Regions from separate parts of the Variovorax sp. UC74_104 genome, predicted to be linked through region 1. Evidence: riboswitches for the same ligand, from Rfam matches in the RefSeq annotation. Region 1 holds a riboswitch; the other holds the start of a gene.
The links. A riboswitch is a leader RNA that binds a small molecule or an ion and turns the genes downstream of it on or off. The one in region 1 is predicted to bind glycine.
Positions count from the first base shown of each region.

Region 2: linked by a shared signal. The riboswitch ahead of gcvT (glycine cleavage system aminomethyltransferase GcvT) and the one ahead of ACHMXA_RS07530 (D-amino acid dehydrogenase) in region 1 are both predicted to bind glycine.

Region 1 is NZ_CP171978.1:1,607,066-1,614,262, forward strand. It holds gene ACHMXA_RS07525 (RtcB family protein) at 1-258, shown strand, start outside; partial or broken gene ACHMXA_RS07530 (D-amino acid dehydrogenase) at 278-1,586, opposite strand; glycine riboswitch at 1,678-1,785, opposite strand; glycine riboswitch at 1,818-1,908, opposite strand; gene rfbB (dTDP-glucose 4,6-dehydratase) at 2,035-3,105, shown strand; gene rfbD (dTDP-4-dehydrorhamnose reductase) at 3,102-3,992, shown strand; gene rfbA (glucose-1-phosphate thymidylyltransferase RfbA) at 4,016-4,912, shown strand; gene ACHMXA_RS07550 (GDP-mannose 4,6-dehydratase) at 4,950-5,954, shown strand; gene ACHMXA_RS07555 (NDP-sugar synthase) at 5,968-6,684, shown strand; partial or broken gene ACHMXA_RS07560 (NAD-dependent epimerase/dehydratase family protein) at 6,688-7,197, shown strand, end outside.
Region 2 is NZ_CP171978.1:4,629,935-4,637,131, forward strand. It holds gene ACHMXA_RS21760 (DUF4440 domain-containing protein) at 1-189, shown strand, start outside; gene ACHMXA_RS21765 (hypothetical protein) at 290-838, shown strand; gene ACHMXA_RS21770 (YkvA family protein) at 888-1,298, shown strand; glycine riboswitch at 1,345-1,441, shown strand; glycine riboswitch at 1,454-1,565, shown strand; gene gcvT (glycine cleavage system aminomethyltransferase GcvT) at 1,611-2,783, shown strand; gene gcvH (glycine cleavage system protein GcvH) at 2,837-3,208, shown strand; partial or broken gene gcvP (aminomethyl-transferring glycine dehydrogenase) at 3,313-6,226, shown strand; gene ACHMXA_RS21790 (hypothetical protein) at 6,257-6,511, opposite strand; gene ACHMXA_RS21795 (DUF3014 domain-containing protein) at 6,646-7,197, opposite strand, start outside.

The DNA of each region.
Region 1 (7,197 bases):
CTCGGACATGAAGACTGGCTCTGGTCATGCAGCCATGGCGCCGGCCGGCGGATGCGTCGGCAGCAGGTGCGCGCGATGCGGCCCGCGCCCGCCGACCACCAGGCCAGCTGGCAATGCGTGACCTTGCGCGAGGAGCGCCGGATCGAGGAGGCGCCGCAGGCCTACAAGCCCATCGGCGAGGTGATCGACGCGCAGGAGCGCGCCGGGCTGATCCATTGCGCGGTGCGGCTCCGGCCCTGGATCACGTTCAAGGCGTGATCCAGGAATTGCCGGCTCGTCAGCCCAGCGCGGGCTGCGGAACGCGCGGCTTGGGCGCCGGCATCCCCGTGAACGCGAAATCGACCTCCGGCTCCAGCCCGCTCACGATCCGCGCGATCGACTTGCCCGAGCCGCAGGCGTGCGTCCAGCCCAGGGTGCCGTGGCCCGAGTTGAGGAACAGGTTCGGCAGCTTGGTCTTGCCGATCAGCGGGACGTTGCTCGGCGTGGCCGGGCGCAAGCCGGTCCAGAACTGGGCCTGGGTGGTGTCGCCGGCGCCAGGGAAGAGCTCCTCGACGCGGCGCACGATGGCTTCGCAGCGCACGCGGTTCAGGTCGCGGTCGTAGCCGTTGAGCTCGGCCGTGCCGGCGATGCGCAGGCGGTCGCCCGAGGCCGAGGTGTAGCGCGAGAAGACGAGCTTGAATTCATCGTCGGTCAGCGAGACTTGGTGCGCCTTCGAGGCGTCCTTGACAGGCAGCGTCACCGAATAGCCCTTCGCAGGGTAGATCGGCAGCCGGATGCCCAGCGGCGCTGCGTACAGCGGGCTCAGCGAGCCCATCGCCAGCACGAAGGCGTCGCCGCGGATGCGCTGGAAGCGGCCTTCGCTGTCGGTGGCCTCGACGTGGTCGATGCTGCCGCCGGCTTCGCGCAGCGCGGTGACGGTGTGGCTCATCAGGAACTTGACGCCTGCGGCGGCGGCCAGCCCGACGAGTTCGCGGGCGAAGCGGTTGGCGTCGCCGGACTCGTCCTCGGCCGTGTAGGTGGCGCCGGCCAGCTTCGGGCGGATATGGGCGAGCGCGGGCTCGATCTTCACGGCCTCGTCGGCCGAGATGACCTGGCGCTCGCAGCCCAGGGCGCGCATCTGCTCGGCGGGCTCGAGGGCGCCGTCGAACTCCTTCTGCGTCGTGTAGAAGTGGAGGATGCCCTGGGTGCGCTGGTCGTAGCTGAGACCGGTGTCGCGGCGCAACTGTTGCAACATCGAGCGGCTGTATGTGCCCAGACGAACGATCTGCTCGATGTTGTGGCGGGTGCGCGCCGGCGTGCATTCGCGCAGGAACTGCAGGCCCCAGAGCCACTGGCGCATGTCGGCGCGCATGCGGAAGAGCAGCGGGGGCGTCTTCCTTGCCCAGCCATTGCAGCACCTTCAGCGGCGCGCTGGGGTTGGCCCAGGGTTCTGCATGGCTGACGGAGATCTGCCCGCCGTTGGCGAAGCTGGTTTCGGCGGCCGGGGTGGCCTGCCGGTCGATCACGGTCACTTCGTGGCCGAGTTGCTGGAGGTAGTAAGCCGAGGTCACGCCGAGCAGGCCGGCGCCGAGAACGATCACGCGCATTTCAAGTACCTTTGAGGTGCTGCGCTTGAACGGCGGGTGGGTGTGAACTATTTGATTAATAGTAAGCAACCGGACAACCGCTGTCCAAGTTGCCGCTCCCCCTGTCCTCGGTACCTGAGAGATTCATCCGTTGCGCCCTTGCAACGAATTTGCTCCTTCGGTGCGCCACGCATGGTGGCGACTCTCCAGACGGCGTTCTGATTTGATGCAGTACTGACCCCTTGCCGAAGTACCAAGACTTCGGTGGCCTACCTGAGCGTTTATGGGAGTTTGCGCCTTCGGTAGGGCCACCTAGGGTGGCCCACTCTCCTGCAGTATCGAGAATCATTGTAAACGCACCGACAGGCTGGCGGTAACGTCTTGTGTTTTTGCTCTTCGGCCCAATGGGATAATCGCGGGTTAAGGTTCATGGCCACAAGGCGATGACTTCCAACACTCAGGGGACCCCATGATCTTGGTTACCGGCGGCGCTGGCTTCATTGGCGCCAATTTCGTACTCGACTGGATCGCGAACAGCGACGAGCCCGTCGTGAACCTCGACAAGCTGACCTACGCCGGCAACCTCGAGACCCTCGCGTCGCTCAAGGGCAACCCGAAGCACATCTTCGTGCAGGGCGACATCGGCGACAGCGCCCTGATCGACCGCCTGCTCGCCGAGCACAGGCCCCGTGCCGTGGTGAACTTCGCCGCCGAGTCGCATGTGGACCGCTCGATCCACGGCCCCGAAGACTTCGTGCAGACCAACGTGCTCGGCACCTTCCGGCTGCTCGAATCGGTGCGCGGCTTCTGGAGCGTGCTGCCGGCCGACCAGAAGTCGGCCTTCCGCTTCCTGCACGTGTCGACCGACGAGGTCTACGGCTCGCTCTCCAAGACCGACCCGGCCTTCACCGAGGAGAACAAGTACGAGCCCAACAGCCCGTATTCGGCCAGCAAGGCCGCCAGCGACCACCTCGTGCGCGCCTGGCACCACACCTACGGCCTGCCGGTGCTGACCACCAACTGCTCCAACAACTACGGCCCGTTCCACTTCCCCGAGAAGCTGATCCCCCTGATGATCGTCAACGCGCTGGCCGGCAAGAACCTGCCCGTGTACGGCGACGGCATGCAGGTGCGCGACTGGCTCTACGTGAAGGACCACTGCAGCGCCATCCGCCGTGTGCTCGAAGCCGGCAAGCTCGGCGAGACCTACAACGTGGGCGGCTGGAACGAGAAGCCCAACATCGAGATCGTCAACACCGTGTGCGCCCTGCTCGACGAACTGCGCCCCCGCGCCGACGGCAAGCCGTACAAGGAACAGATCACCTACGTCACCGACCGTCCCGGCCACGACCGCCGCTACGCCATCGACGCGCGCAAGCTCGAGCGCGAACTCGGCTGGAAGCCCGCCGAAACCTTCGACACCGGCATCCGCAAGACGGTCGAGTGGTACCTCGCGAACAGCGAATGGGTACGCAACGTGCAAAGCGGCGCGTACCGCGAGTGGGTCGAGAAGCAGTACGACGCGAAGGCCGCGGCATGAAGCTGCTGCTGCTGGGCAAGGGCGGACAGGTCGGCTGGGAACTGCAGCGCAGCCTGGCGCCGCTCGGTGAACTGGTCGCGCTCGACTTCGACAGCACCGATTTCCACGCCGACTTCAGCCGGCCCGAAGAGCTCGCCGACACGGTGCTCAAGGTGCGTCCCGACGTGATCGTCAATGCCGCGGCGCATACCGCCGTCGACAAGGCCGAGAGCGAACCCGAGTTCGCGCGCAAGCTCAACGCCACCTCGCCCGGCGTCGTGGCCGAAGCGGCCCAGAAGATCGGCGCGCTGATGGTGCATTACTCGACCGACTACGTCTTCGACGGCAGCGGCACCACGCCGTGGAAGGAAGACGACGCGACCGGCCCGCTCAGCGTCTACGGCAGCACCAAGCTCGAAGGCGAGCAACTGGTGGCCCGGCACTGCGCCAGGCACCTGATCTTTCGCACCAGTTGGGTGTATGCCGCGCGCGGCGGCAACTTCGCCAAGACCATGCTGCGGCTGGCCAAGGAGCGCGACAAGCTGACCGTCATCGACGACCAGTTCGGTGCACCCACCGGCGCGGAACTGCTGGCCGACGTGACGGCGCACGCCATCCGCGCGACGCTGCAGGATCCATCCAAGGTCGGCCTCTATCACGCGATCGCCGGCGGCGAGACGACGTGGTACGGCTACGCGCGCTTCGTGCTCGAAATGGCGCAGCAGGCAGGCGTCGAACTCAAGGCCGGCCCCGATGCCGTCGAGGCCGTGCCGACCAGCGCATTCCCGACGCCGGCGAAGCGGCCGCACAACTCGCGCCTCGACACCAGCAAGCTTCAGACCACGTTTGGACTGCGCCTGCCGCCTTGGCAGGAAGGCGTCGCGCGCATGCTGCGCGAAATCCTTTGAAGAATCCCACGAGAAGAGAAAGCATGACCAAGACGACGCAACGCAAGGGCATCATCCTGGCCGGCGGTTCGGGCACGCGCCTGCATCCCGCGACCCTGGCGATCAGCAAACAGCTGCTGCCGGTGTACGACAAGCCGATGATCTACTACCCGCTCAGCACGCTCATGCTGGGTGGCATGCGCGACATCCTGATCATCAGTACCCCGCAGGACACGCCGCGCTTCCAGCAGCTGCTGGGGGACGGCAGCCAGTGGGGCATCAACCTGCAGTACGAGGTACAGGCCAGTCCGGACGGGCTCGCGCAGGCGTTCATCATCGGGGACAAATTCGTAGGAAATTCGGAGAGCGCGCTGGTGCTGGGGGACAACATTTTCTATGGCCACGACTTCGTGCACCTGCTGGCCGATGCCGATGCGAAGGCTTCCGGTGCCACAGTGTTCGCCTATCACGTGCAGGACCCAGAGCGCTACGGCGTCGTGGCGTTCGATGACAAGGGTAAGGCGAGCAGCATCGAAGAAAAGCCGCTGAAGCCCAAGAGCAGCTATGCGGTCACCGGTCTCTACTTCTATGACAACCAGGTAGTGGATATCGCCAAATCTGTGAAGCCGAGCGCGCGAGGCGAACTGGAGATCACTGCCGTGAATCAAGCGTATCTGGATCGCGATCAACTGAACGTGCAGATCATGCAGCGGGGCTATGCGTGGCTGGACACGGGCACGCACGAGAGCTTGCTAGAGGCAGGGCAGTTCATTGCCACGCTAGAGCATCGTCAGGGGCTGAAGATAGCTTGCCCCGAAGAGATTGCGTGGCGTCACGGCTTCATTGATAAGGAGCAGCTTGCGCGCTTGGCCGCGCCCCTGCAAAAGAATGCCTACGGCAAATATCTCAACCGGTTGCTCGTCGAAGACCGTTCATTCTGAACCCGATTTCTAAGTATCTTTTAAAAAAACACGACTCATGCACTCATCCACTCAAGACCTCACGGGGCAAAAGTACCTTGTAACCGGCGCTGGCGGATTCATCGGGAGCCACCTCGTGGAGGCGCTGGTCCGAGCGGGAGCCGAAGTGACTGCGATGGTTCGCTATGGATCTGCCTCAAGTTGGGGCAATCTTGAATTTGTTTCGGACGACGTGAAAGGTGAGTTTCGCGTTGTAGCGGGCAATATCGACGATGGTGATTTCGTCATGCATGCAATGCAGGGCATCGATGTCGTCTGCCATCTGGCGGCCCTTATCGCGATTCCGTACTCCTATGTTGCGCCGCGCAGCTACGTGCGCACCAACGTCGAAGGTACGCTGAACGTCGTGGAGGCTGCGCGCCGGCTCTCGGTGCGCCGCGTGGTCCATACGAGCACCTCCGAGGTGTACGGCACTGCGATCCGCGTGCCGATCGACGAAGAACATCCACTGCAGGGCCAGTCGCCCTACTCGGCCTCCAAGATCGGCGCAGACAAGATTGCCGAGAGCTACTACCGCTCGTTCGATACCGGCGTAGTGACATTGCGTCCGTTTAACACGTTCGGTCCGCGGCAGTCTGCACGAGCGTTCATTCCGACCATCATTTCTCAGGCATTGACGCAGGATGTGATCAAGCTTGGCTCGCTGACACCCGAACGCGACATGACTTTCGTGACGGACACTGTCGCCGGTTTCGTCGCTGCCTCGGTGACACCTGGAGTCGAAGGGCGCACGATCAACCTCGGTACGGGCTCGACCTTCACCATCGGGCATTTTGCTGAGCGCATCCTGAAGCTGATGGGCGTGGAGAAAGAGATCGTTACCGACTCTGCTCGCATGCGTCCTGACAAGAGCGAGGTTCTCAAGCTCGTGTCCGATAACTCGCTGGCCGCCAAATTGATGGGATGGTCGCCGCAGGTTGATCTGGACGAAGGATTGCGCCAGAGCATCGAATTCATCCGTCGCAATATTCACCTCTACCGTCCCACGGTCTACACCGTCTAAGGGAGCACACATCATGAAAGCAGTCGTCATGGCCGGCGGCAAGGGCACGCGCCTTCAGCCGTTCACCGCCTCGTTTCCTAAGCCTCTCATGCCGCTGGGAGATATGCCGGTATTGGAGCTTTTACTAAGACAGCTTCGCGGCGCAGGTGTCGATGAGGTCATTCTCGCCGTCAACCACTTGCATCACTTAATCCGGGCATTTTGTGGCGACGGTTCTCGGTTCGGGCTGAAGATTGACTACAGCTTGGAAGATAGCCCGCTAGGCACGGCTGGCCCGCTCGGAGCGCTGATTGACAAGGTCGGCGAAAACTTCATAGTCACTAATGGTGATCTGCTGACGACGTTCGATATTAAGCAATTGATCCGCACCCACGCTGATCGTCGATCGGACGCGACCATCTGCGTTTACGAGCGGGAAGTCAAAATCGATTTCGGGCTTATCCAGGTTGACGGCGAGATGAATCTCCAGGGCTACCTTGAAAAACCGATGAGCAAGCATCTGGTGAGCATGGGCCTGTACATGCTAAATCGTGACGCCGTGAAACCATACGTGAGCGAAGGAGTGCATCTCGACATGCCGGATCTGCTGCTCAAGTTGAATGCTGCCGGCAAGAAGGTGCGATGTCATTTGCAGCCCGAAAGTTTCTGGCTCGATATTGGTCGTCCTGACGATTATTCGACGGCGCAGAAGCTTTTTGAAGAGCGTCGCGCGCTTTTCCTTCCAGACTGAGCAATGCGTGTTCTTGTTACCGGAGCCAGTGGGTTTGTTGGACGGGCAGTAACAAGCGTCCTGAACTCTCGCGGATTTGATGCGATAGGAGTTAGCAGAATCGCGAGATCGAGTCTCGTAGGGGAGTCGATGCGCGTGCTGTCCGATCCGAGCGATGTGATCGAGGTTCGTGACCTGCTGTTGTCTGTTAATCCGCAGATCGTCATGCATTTAGCTGGCGTTTCCACAGCGTCGTCGAATCGGGCGCTTTACGACGCCAACGTTGTTTTTGCCGCAAATCTGATGGATGTGGCGTTGACCATGGCTAATCAGCCGCGCGTACTTCTTGCAGGCAGTGCTGCTGAGTATGGCCCTGTTCCTACCGAGCTGCTCCCTGTTCGCGAAGACTTCGCCTGCCGCCCCAAATACGCCATACGGCGTGAGCAAATTAGCGCAGACGAACCATGCTTTCATCGCCGCTGAGCGTGGGCTGTCGCTAGTTGTTGCGCGGCTTTTCAATCCAATCGGGCCTGG
Region 2 (7,197 bases), 3.0 Mb from region 1:
CGCATCGAGGACAAGGCCGTCATCAACGTGGGCATCGAAAGCCTCGTCATCAGTGTCCAGGGGCAATCGGCCAGCGCCACCTTCGAGCAGACCTACAGCGCCGACAAATTCCGCGAGAAAGGCCGCAAGACGCTGGAGCTGCAGCGCGTTGGCAACCGCTGGCTCATACGCAAGGAAAGCGCCGGCTGAAGGGCCGCCACGCAATTGCCCCTGTAAGGCGAACGGTTCATGGAGATGTCACTACTTGCAACGATGCTGCAGCCTTCGTTTCCCCAAAGCTGTGGCTGCCATGTTTCCCACCAAGACCGACAAGGCGCGCAACGAACTCCAGGGCGGACAGCGCACGCTCACCCAGCGCGAACGCGCCCTGCTGCTGATGGCCGACGGCCGGCGCTCCCTGACCGACTTCAGTCCCCTCTTCCCCAACCGCGACGAAGCCGAGCGGACGATCCAGGCGCTGATCGACAAGGGCTACCTGCAGGGCACGAAGGCCGCGGCGGCGGAAGCCGAGCCCCCCGCGCAGCCCGCGCCCTCGCCCATTCCCGCCGCCGAGCCGATCCAGGTCGCCACCTCCGCCGACACCTTCGACGGCAAGCGTTCGCTGGCGACAACGCGCATGTTCCTCTTCGACATCTGCGAGCGCATGTTCGTGCGCCGCGACCCGAAGTTCGCGCTGCAGATGCGCGACGCCCTGCGCGAGGCGCGCGACCGCGAGGCCATGCTGACCATCGCCGCGCTGATGCTCACCGAGATCGAGAAGACCGCCGGCGTGGAGCGCGCCGAGTCGCTGCGAGAGCGCATCGACCGGCTGCTGCCGCCGGCCGAAGTGATTCACTGAGGACCTCGATGGGGGCGGCCGTCGCCCCAGCCTGTGACACCATCGCCGGGTGAATTCCCCGCCTCCCGTCTCCACCTCGTTGTCCGCACGCCTTCGCGGCTGGGCCAGGCGCCTCAAGCGCGATGGCGTCACGCTCTGGTTCGCCTGCCGGCACGCCGCCACGCCGTGGTACGCCAAGGCGCTCGGCATGTTCGTGGTGGCCTATGCGCTCAGCCCGATCGACCTGATTCCCGACTTCGTTCCAGTGCTCGGCTACGTCGACGACGTGCTGCTGCTGCCGGGGCTGATCTGGCTCACGATCCGGCTGATTCCGGCGCCGGTGCTCGCCGAATGCCGCGAGCGGGCCGATGCCTGGATGCAAAGCTCGGGCTCCAGGCCGACCAGCCGCTGGGGCGCCGCACTGGTCGTGGCCGTGTGGATCGCCGCGGTCGCGGGGGCGTGGTACCTGTGGGCACGTTGAGGGCGGCAGGACAAATCCGCCGGCCGGGCTGCCCGATCAACTACACTCGCCCGGGTCAGGAGAGAGCCCCGCAAGCCGGGGCCGCCGAAGGCGCAGGGGGCTATTTCCCCCGAACGCTCAGGCAAAAGGACTGACGAGGCGCCGGTGAAAACCGGCGTTTCCTTGCTGGAGAGAGGCCGCCGCCACCAACCGAGGCAGCGGCCCACCGAAGGAGCAAACCCCGATCGTGGGGCGAATCTCTCAGGTAAAGCGGACAGCAGGGGTGGCCCATGGCTTGCGTCATGGATTTCGACTGCCCCTTTGGAGTGCCCCGTGGCCGCTTCCTCCGCATCCGCTACCGAACTTCTCAAGACGCCGCTGTACGACCTCCACCTGGAGTTGGGCGCCCGCATGGTGCCCTTCGCCGGCTATTCGATGCCGGTCCAGTACCCCGCCGGCCTGATGGCCGAACACAAGCACACGCGCGACGCAGCCGGCCTGTTCGACATCTCACACATGGGCCAGCTGCGCCTGGTCGGCCCCGACGCCGCTGCCGCCTTCGAGACCCTGATGCCCGTCGACGTGATCGACCTGCCCGCCGGCAAGCAGCGCTACGGCCTGCTGCTGAACGACGAGGGCGGCATCCTCGACGACCTGATGTTCTTCAACGAGGGCAACGGCTCGATCTTCGTGATCGTCAACGGCGCCTGCAAGGTGGCCGACATCGCCCACATCCAGCAGAAGATCGGCTCGCGCTGCGAGGTGCGCCCCCTGCCCGACCACGCGCTGCTCGCGCTGCAGGGCCCGCAGGCCGCGGCCACGCTGGCGCGGCTGTCGCCCGGCATCGAGCGCTTCGTGTTCATGACCGGCGGCTCGGTGCAGATCGGCGGCATCCCGGCCTTCGTCACCCGCAGCGGCTACACCGGCGAAGACGGCTTCGAGATCTCGGTGGCCGCATCCGACGCCGAACGCCTCGCCCGCCTGCTGCTGGCCCAGCCCGAGGTCAAGCCCATCGGCCTGGGCGCGCGCAATTCGCTGCGGCTCGAAGCGGGCCTTTGCCTCTACGGCAACGACATCGACACCACCACCACGCCCGTCGAGGCCTCGCTCAACTGGGCGATGCAGAAGGTGCGCCGTACCGGTGGCGCGCGCGAAGGCGGCTTTCCGGGCGCCGCGAAGATCCTCGCGCAGCTCGCCGCAGCCACCGCAGGCGCGGCCGGCCACACCGACCACGACACGCTGAAGCGCAAGCGCGTGGGCCTCGTGGCGCTGGAGCGCATTCCGGTGCGCGACGGCACGGTGCTGCAGTCCTTCGAAGGCCAGGACATCGGCCTCGTCACCAGCGGCCTGCTCGGCCCCACGGCCGACCGCTGCATCGCCATGGGCTACGTGGCCACCGCCTTCGCCGAGCCCGGCACGCGCGTGCAGGCCATCGTGCGCGGCAAGCCGGTGCCGATGGAAGTGTCGACCATGCCCTTCGTGCCCACCCGCTACTACCGCGGCTGACCGGCTAGGCTCTGCACCCCCGATCCATTTTTTCCACGAGGAGTTTTTCCACCATGAGCATCAAGTACACCAAGGACCACGAATGGGTGTCGGCCGAAGGCGACGCGGCCACCGTCGGCATCACCGTGCACGCGCAGGACGCGCTGGGCGACGTGGTGTTCGTCGACCTGCCCGAAGTCGGCAAGACCTTCGCCCAGGGCGAAGTCGCCGGTGTCGTCGAATCGGTGAAGGCCGCCGCCGACGTGTTCATGCCCGTCTCGGGCGAGATCACCGAAGTGAACGAAGCGCTGCGCGCCGACCCGTCGCTGGCCAACAGCGACCCGCTGGCCGCCGGCTGGTTCTTCAAGGTCAAGCTGAGCGATCCGGCGCAGCTCGACGCGCTGCTGGACGCGGCCAGCTACGACAAGTTCGCCGCCGAATCCTGATGCGCTGCTGAAAGCCGGCGACCGGGTACGGGTGACGCGAGGATTTCTCGTCATCCGGATCCGGCTCCCGCTCCCGTATTCCTCTCTTGCCCCATCCCATCGCCATGTCAAGCCACGCCCTCCCCCCCCTGCAAGAACTCGAGAACGCCGAAGAATTCATTGCCCGCCACATCGGCATCGATGCGGCGGACGAGGCGCGCATGCTGCCGGCGATCGGGTCGGAAACGCGCGCGGAGCTCATCGACGGCATCGTGCCCGCGGCCATCCGCCGCTCGAAGCCCATGCGCCTGCCCGCGCCGGTGACCGAAGCCGACGCGCTGGCCGAGCTGAAGGCGATGGCGTCGAAGAACAAGGTGTTCCGCAACTTCATCGGCCAGGGCTATTACGGCAACCACACGCCGGGCGTGATCCTGCGCAACATCCTCGAAGAATCCCGCCTGGTACACCGCCTACACGCCCTACCAGGCCGAGATCTCGCAGGGCCGCATGGAAGCCCTGCTCAATTTCCAGACGATGGTGTGCGACCTCACGGGCATGGCCATCGCCAATGCATCGATGCTCGACGAAGCCACGGCCGCCGCCGAGGCCATGACGCTCGCCAAGCGCAGCGTGAAGAGCAAGAGCAACGTGTTCCTGGTGTCGGGCGACTGCCACCCGCAGACCATCGAAGTGATCAAGACGCGCGCCGCGCCGCTGGGCATCGAGGTCAAGGTGAGCACCGTGTCGGAAACACTGCCGCACCTGATGGTGAGCGGCGCCTTCTTCGGCGTGCTCGCGCAATACCCCGCCACCACCGGCCACGTGCACGACCTGCGCCCGCTCGCGGGCCATGCGCACCAGTGCGACGCGGCCTTCATCGTCGCGGCCGACCTGCTGGCGTTGACGCTGCTCGCGCCTCCGGGCGAATGGGGCGCCGACATCGTCTGCGGCACCACGCAGCGCTTCGGCATGCCGCTTTGCAACGGCGGCCCGCACGCCGCCTACCTGGCCTGCCGCGACGAGTTCAAGCGCTCGCTGCCGGGCCGCCTTGTGGGCGTGAGCGTCGACACGCACGGCCAGCCGGCCTACCGCCTCGCGCTGCAGACGCGCGAGCAGCACATCCGCCGCGAGAAAGCCACTTCCAACATCTGTACCGCGCAGGTGCTGCCGGCCGTGGTGGCCAGCATGTACGCCGTGTACCACGGGCCCGACGGCCTCACCCGCATCGCGCAGCGCGTGGCCGCGCTCACCGCCGTGCTGGCCAAGGGCCTCGCGCAGATGGGCCGCGAGCCGGTGAACGCCACCGCCTTCGACTCGCTGACCATCCGCACCGGCGAAGACACGCAGGCGATCATCGAGCGCGCACTGGCCGCCGGCGTCAACCTGCGCCAGCGCCTGCAGCAGCACCTGGGCATCTCGCTGGACGAGACCAGCACGCGCGCCGACGTCGAAACGCTGTGGGCCCTGTTCGCGCCCGCCGGCACGCAGGCGCCGCGCTTCGACGACCTCTCGGGCAGCACCGTGCCGCTGATCCCCGAAGACCTGCGCCGCACCAGCGCATTCCTCACGCACCCGGTGTTCAACACCCACAAGAGCGAGACGGCGATGCTGCGCTACATCCGCAGCCTGTCGGACAAGGATCTGGCGCTCGACCGCAGCATGATCCCGCTGGGCAGCTGCACCATGAAGCTCAACGCGACCAGCGAGATGATCCCCATCACCTGGCCCGAGTTCGCCAACATCCACCCCTTCGCGCCGGCCGACCAGCTGCAGGGCTACGCCCAGCTCGACGCCCAGCTGCGCGCCTGGCTGTGCGAGGCGACCGGCTACGCGGGCATCAGCCTGCAGCCCAATGCGGGCTCGCAGGGCGAGTACGCGGGCCTGCTGGCCATCAAGTCCTTCCATGAGGCCAAGGGCCAGGGCCATCGCAACATCTGCTTGATCCCCTCTTCCGCGCACGGCACCAACCCGGCCAGCGCGCAGATGGTGGGCCTGCAGGTGGTGGTGACGGCCTGCGACGCGCAGGGCAACGTCGACATCGACGACCTCAAGCGCGCCTGCGAGAAGCACAGCGCCAACTTGGCCGCGGTGATGATCACCTACCCCAGCACCCACGGCGTGTTCGAGACCCGCGTGAAGGAGCTGTGCGAGCTGGTGCATGCGCACGGCGGTCGCGTGTACGTGGACGGCGCCAACATGAACGCGCTGGTCGGCGTGGCCGCGCCGGGCGAGTTCGGCGGCGACGTGAGCCACCTGAACCTGCACAAGACCTTCTGCATCCCGCACGGCGGCGGCGGGCCGGGCGTCGGCCCCGTCTGCGTGGTCGAAGACCTCGTGCCCTACCTGCCGGGCCATGCCACGGCCGGCGTACCTTCCAACGGCGTGGGCGCGGTGTCGGCCGCGCCGCTGGGCAATGCGGCGGTGCTGCCGATCAGCTGGATGTACTGCCGCATGATGGGCGCCAAGGGCCTGCAGGCCGCGACGGAGACGGCCATCCTGAGCGCCAACTACATCAGCGCGCGCCTGAAGGACCACTACCCCACGCTGTACGCCAGCCCCAACGGACACGTCGCGCACGAGTGCATCCTGGACCTGCGCCCTCTGAAGGACACCAGCGGCGTCACCGCCGAGGACGTGGCCAAGCGCCTGATCGACTACGGCTTCCACGCGCCCACGCTGAGCTTCCCCGTGCCCGGCACGCTGATGGTGGAACCCACCGAGAGCGAGCCGCTGGCCGAGCTCGACCGATTCATCGACGCGATGATCGCCATCCGCGGCGAGATCCGCCGCATCGAGGAAGGCGTCTGGCCGAAGGAAGACAACCCGCTCAAGCACGCGCCGCACACGGCCGCGAGCCTGCTGGGCAGCGAGTGGAGCCACCCGTACTCGCGCGAACTCGGCGCCTTCCCGCTGGCCGCGCTCAAGAACGCCAAGTACTGGCCGCCCGTTGGCCGCGTCGACAACGTCTACGGCGACCGCAACCTGTTCTGCAGCTGCGTGCCGGTGAGCGAGTACAGCGAGGAAGCCGAAGAGGCCTGAACGGGAAGGAGGCCGCGAAGGCGCGACCTTCTACGGTGAGGGTTCGCGGCGGTAGGCCGCCCACTTCACCGTCAGGATGTCAGCGGCGATCTTCGCGGCGTTGACGCCCGCATAGGCTTCGGACGGGTCGAACTGGAAGGCCTCCCGGTACCGGTTGATCTGCGCGTAGTCCGGGTCGATGGTCATCGGGCCCATCAGCTCGGCGGGGTCGGTGCCCGCCGGAAGCGCGAGGAATTTCTCCGAGTCGGTGGCACTCTGGTAGAGGTCGACGCTCATCAGATTCATACGGTTGTCCTCCGGAGCTTGGTTTCGGCAACCAAGCCTCCGCGACAACCGCGGGGCATGCAATCGGTGTGCGCCTACACGGCGCGCCGGAAGAACGCCCGCAGCCTCAGGGCCAGTGTCGGGGCTGCTGTCAGTCAGGGCTGCTTCTTCTTCACCACGTCCCCCGTGGCGATCTGCTCGCGGAAGGCGCGCATGCTGGCCTTCACCTTGCGCTCGTTCTCCAGCCCCATGCGCACCATGATCTTCTGCCCCGCGGACATTGCTTCCAGTTGCGGATCGGCGTACTCGTAGCGCACCCACGGTCGCTGGGACGGGACGTCGCCCTTCACCTCGACCAGCCGCACCTGCACCGGACCGGCGGGCTCGGGCGCCTGCAGCAGGTGGTCGATCACGGCGACGAGCCTGTCGTTGAAGTAGCGCCCCGGGTAGCCCAGTTCTTCATACGCATGCTGGAAGAGCGGATAGAGCCGGGCATAGGCCTTGGCCGCCTTCGCCGGATCGACGGACCCGGCAAACAGCACCATGGCGTTGTAGCGCGCCGCGTTGTTGGCGGCAATGACCTGCTTGTCGCCCTGCCCCGAGGTGATGAAGCGCTGCTTGGTCTGCTGCACCGGCCATGCGCTCGCTGGCGCCTGCTCGCGCGCGAGGTTGTCGACCGTTGCCACGAAGCGGCGCACGATGCCGTC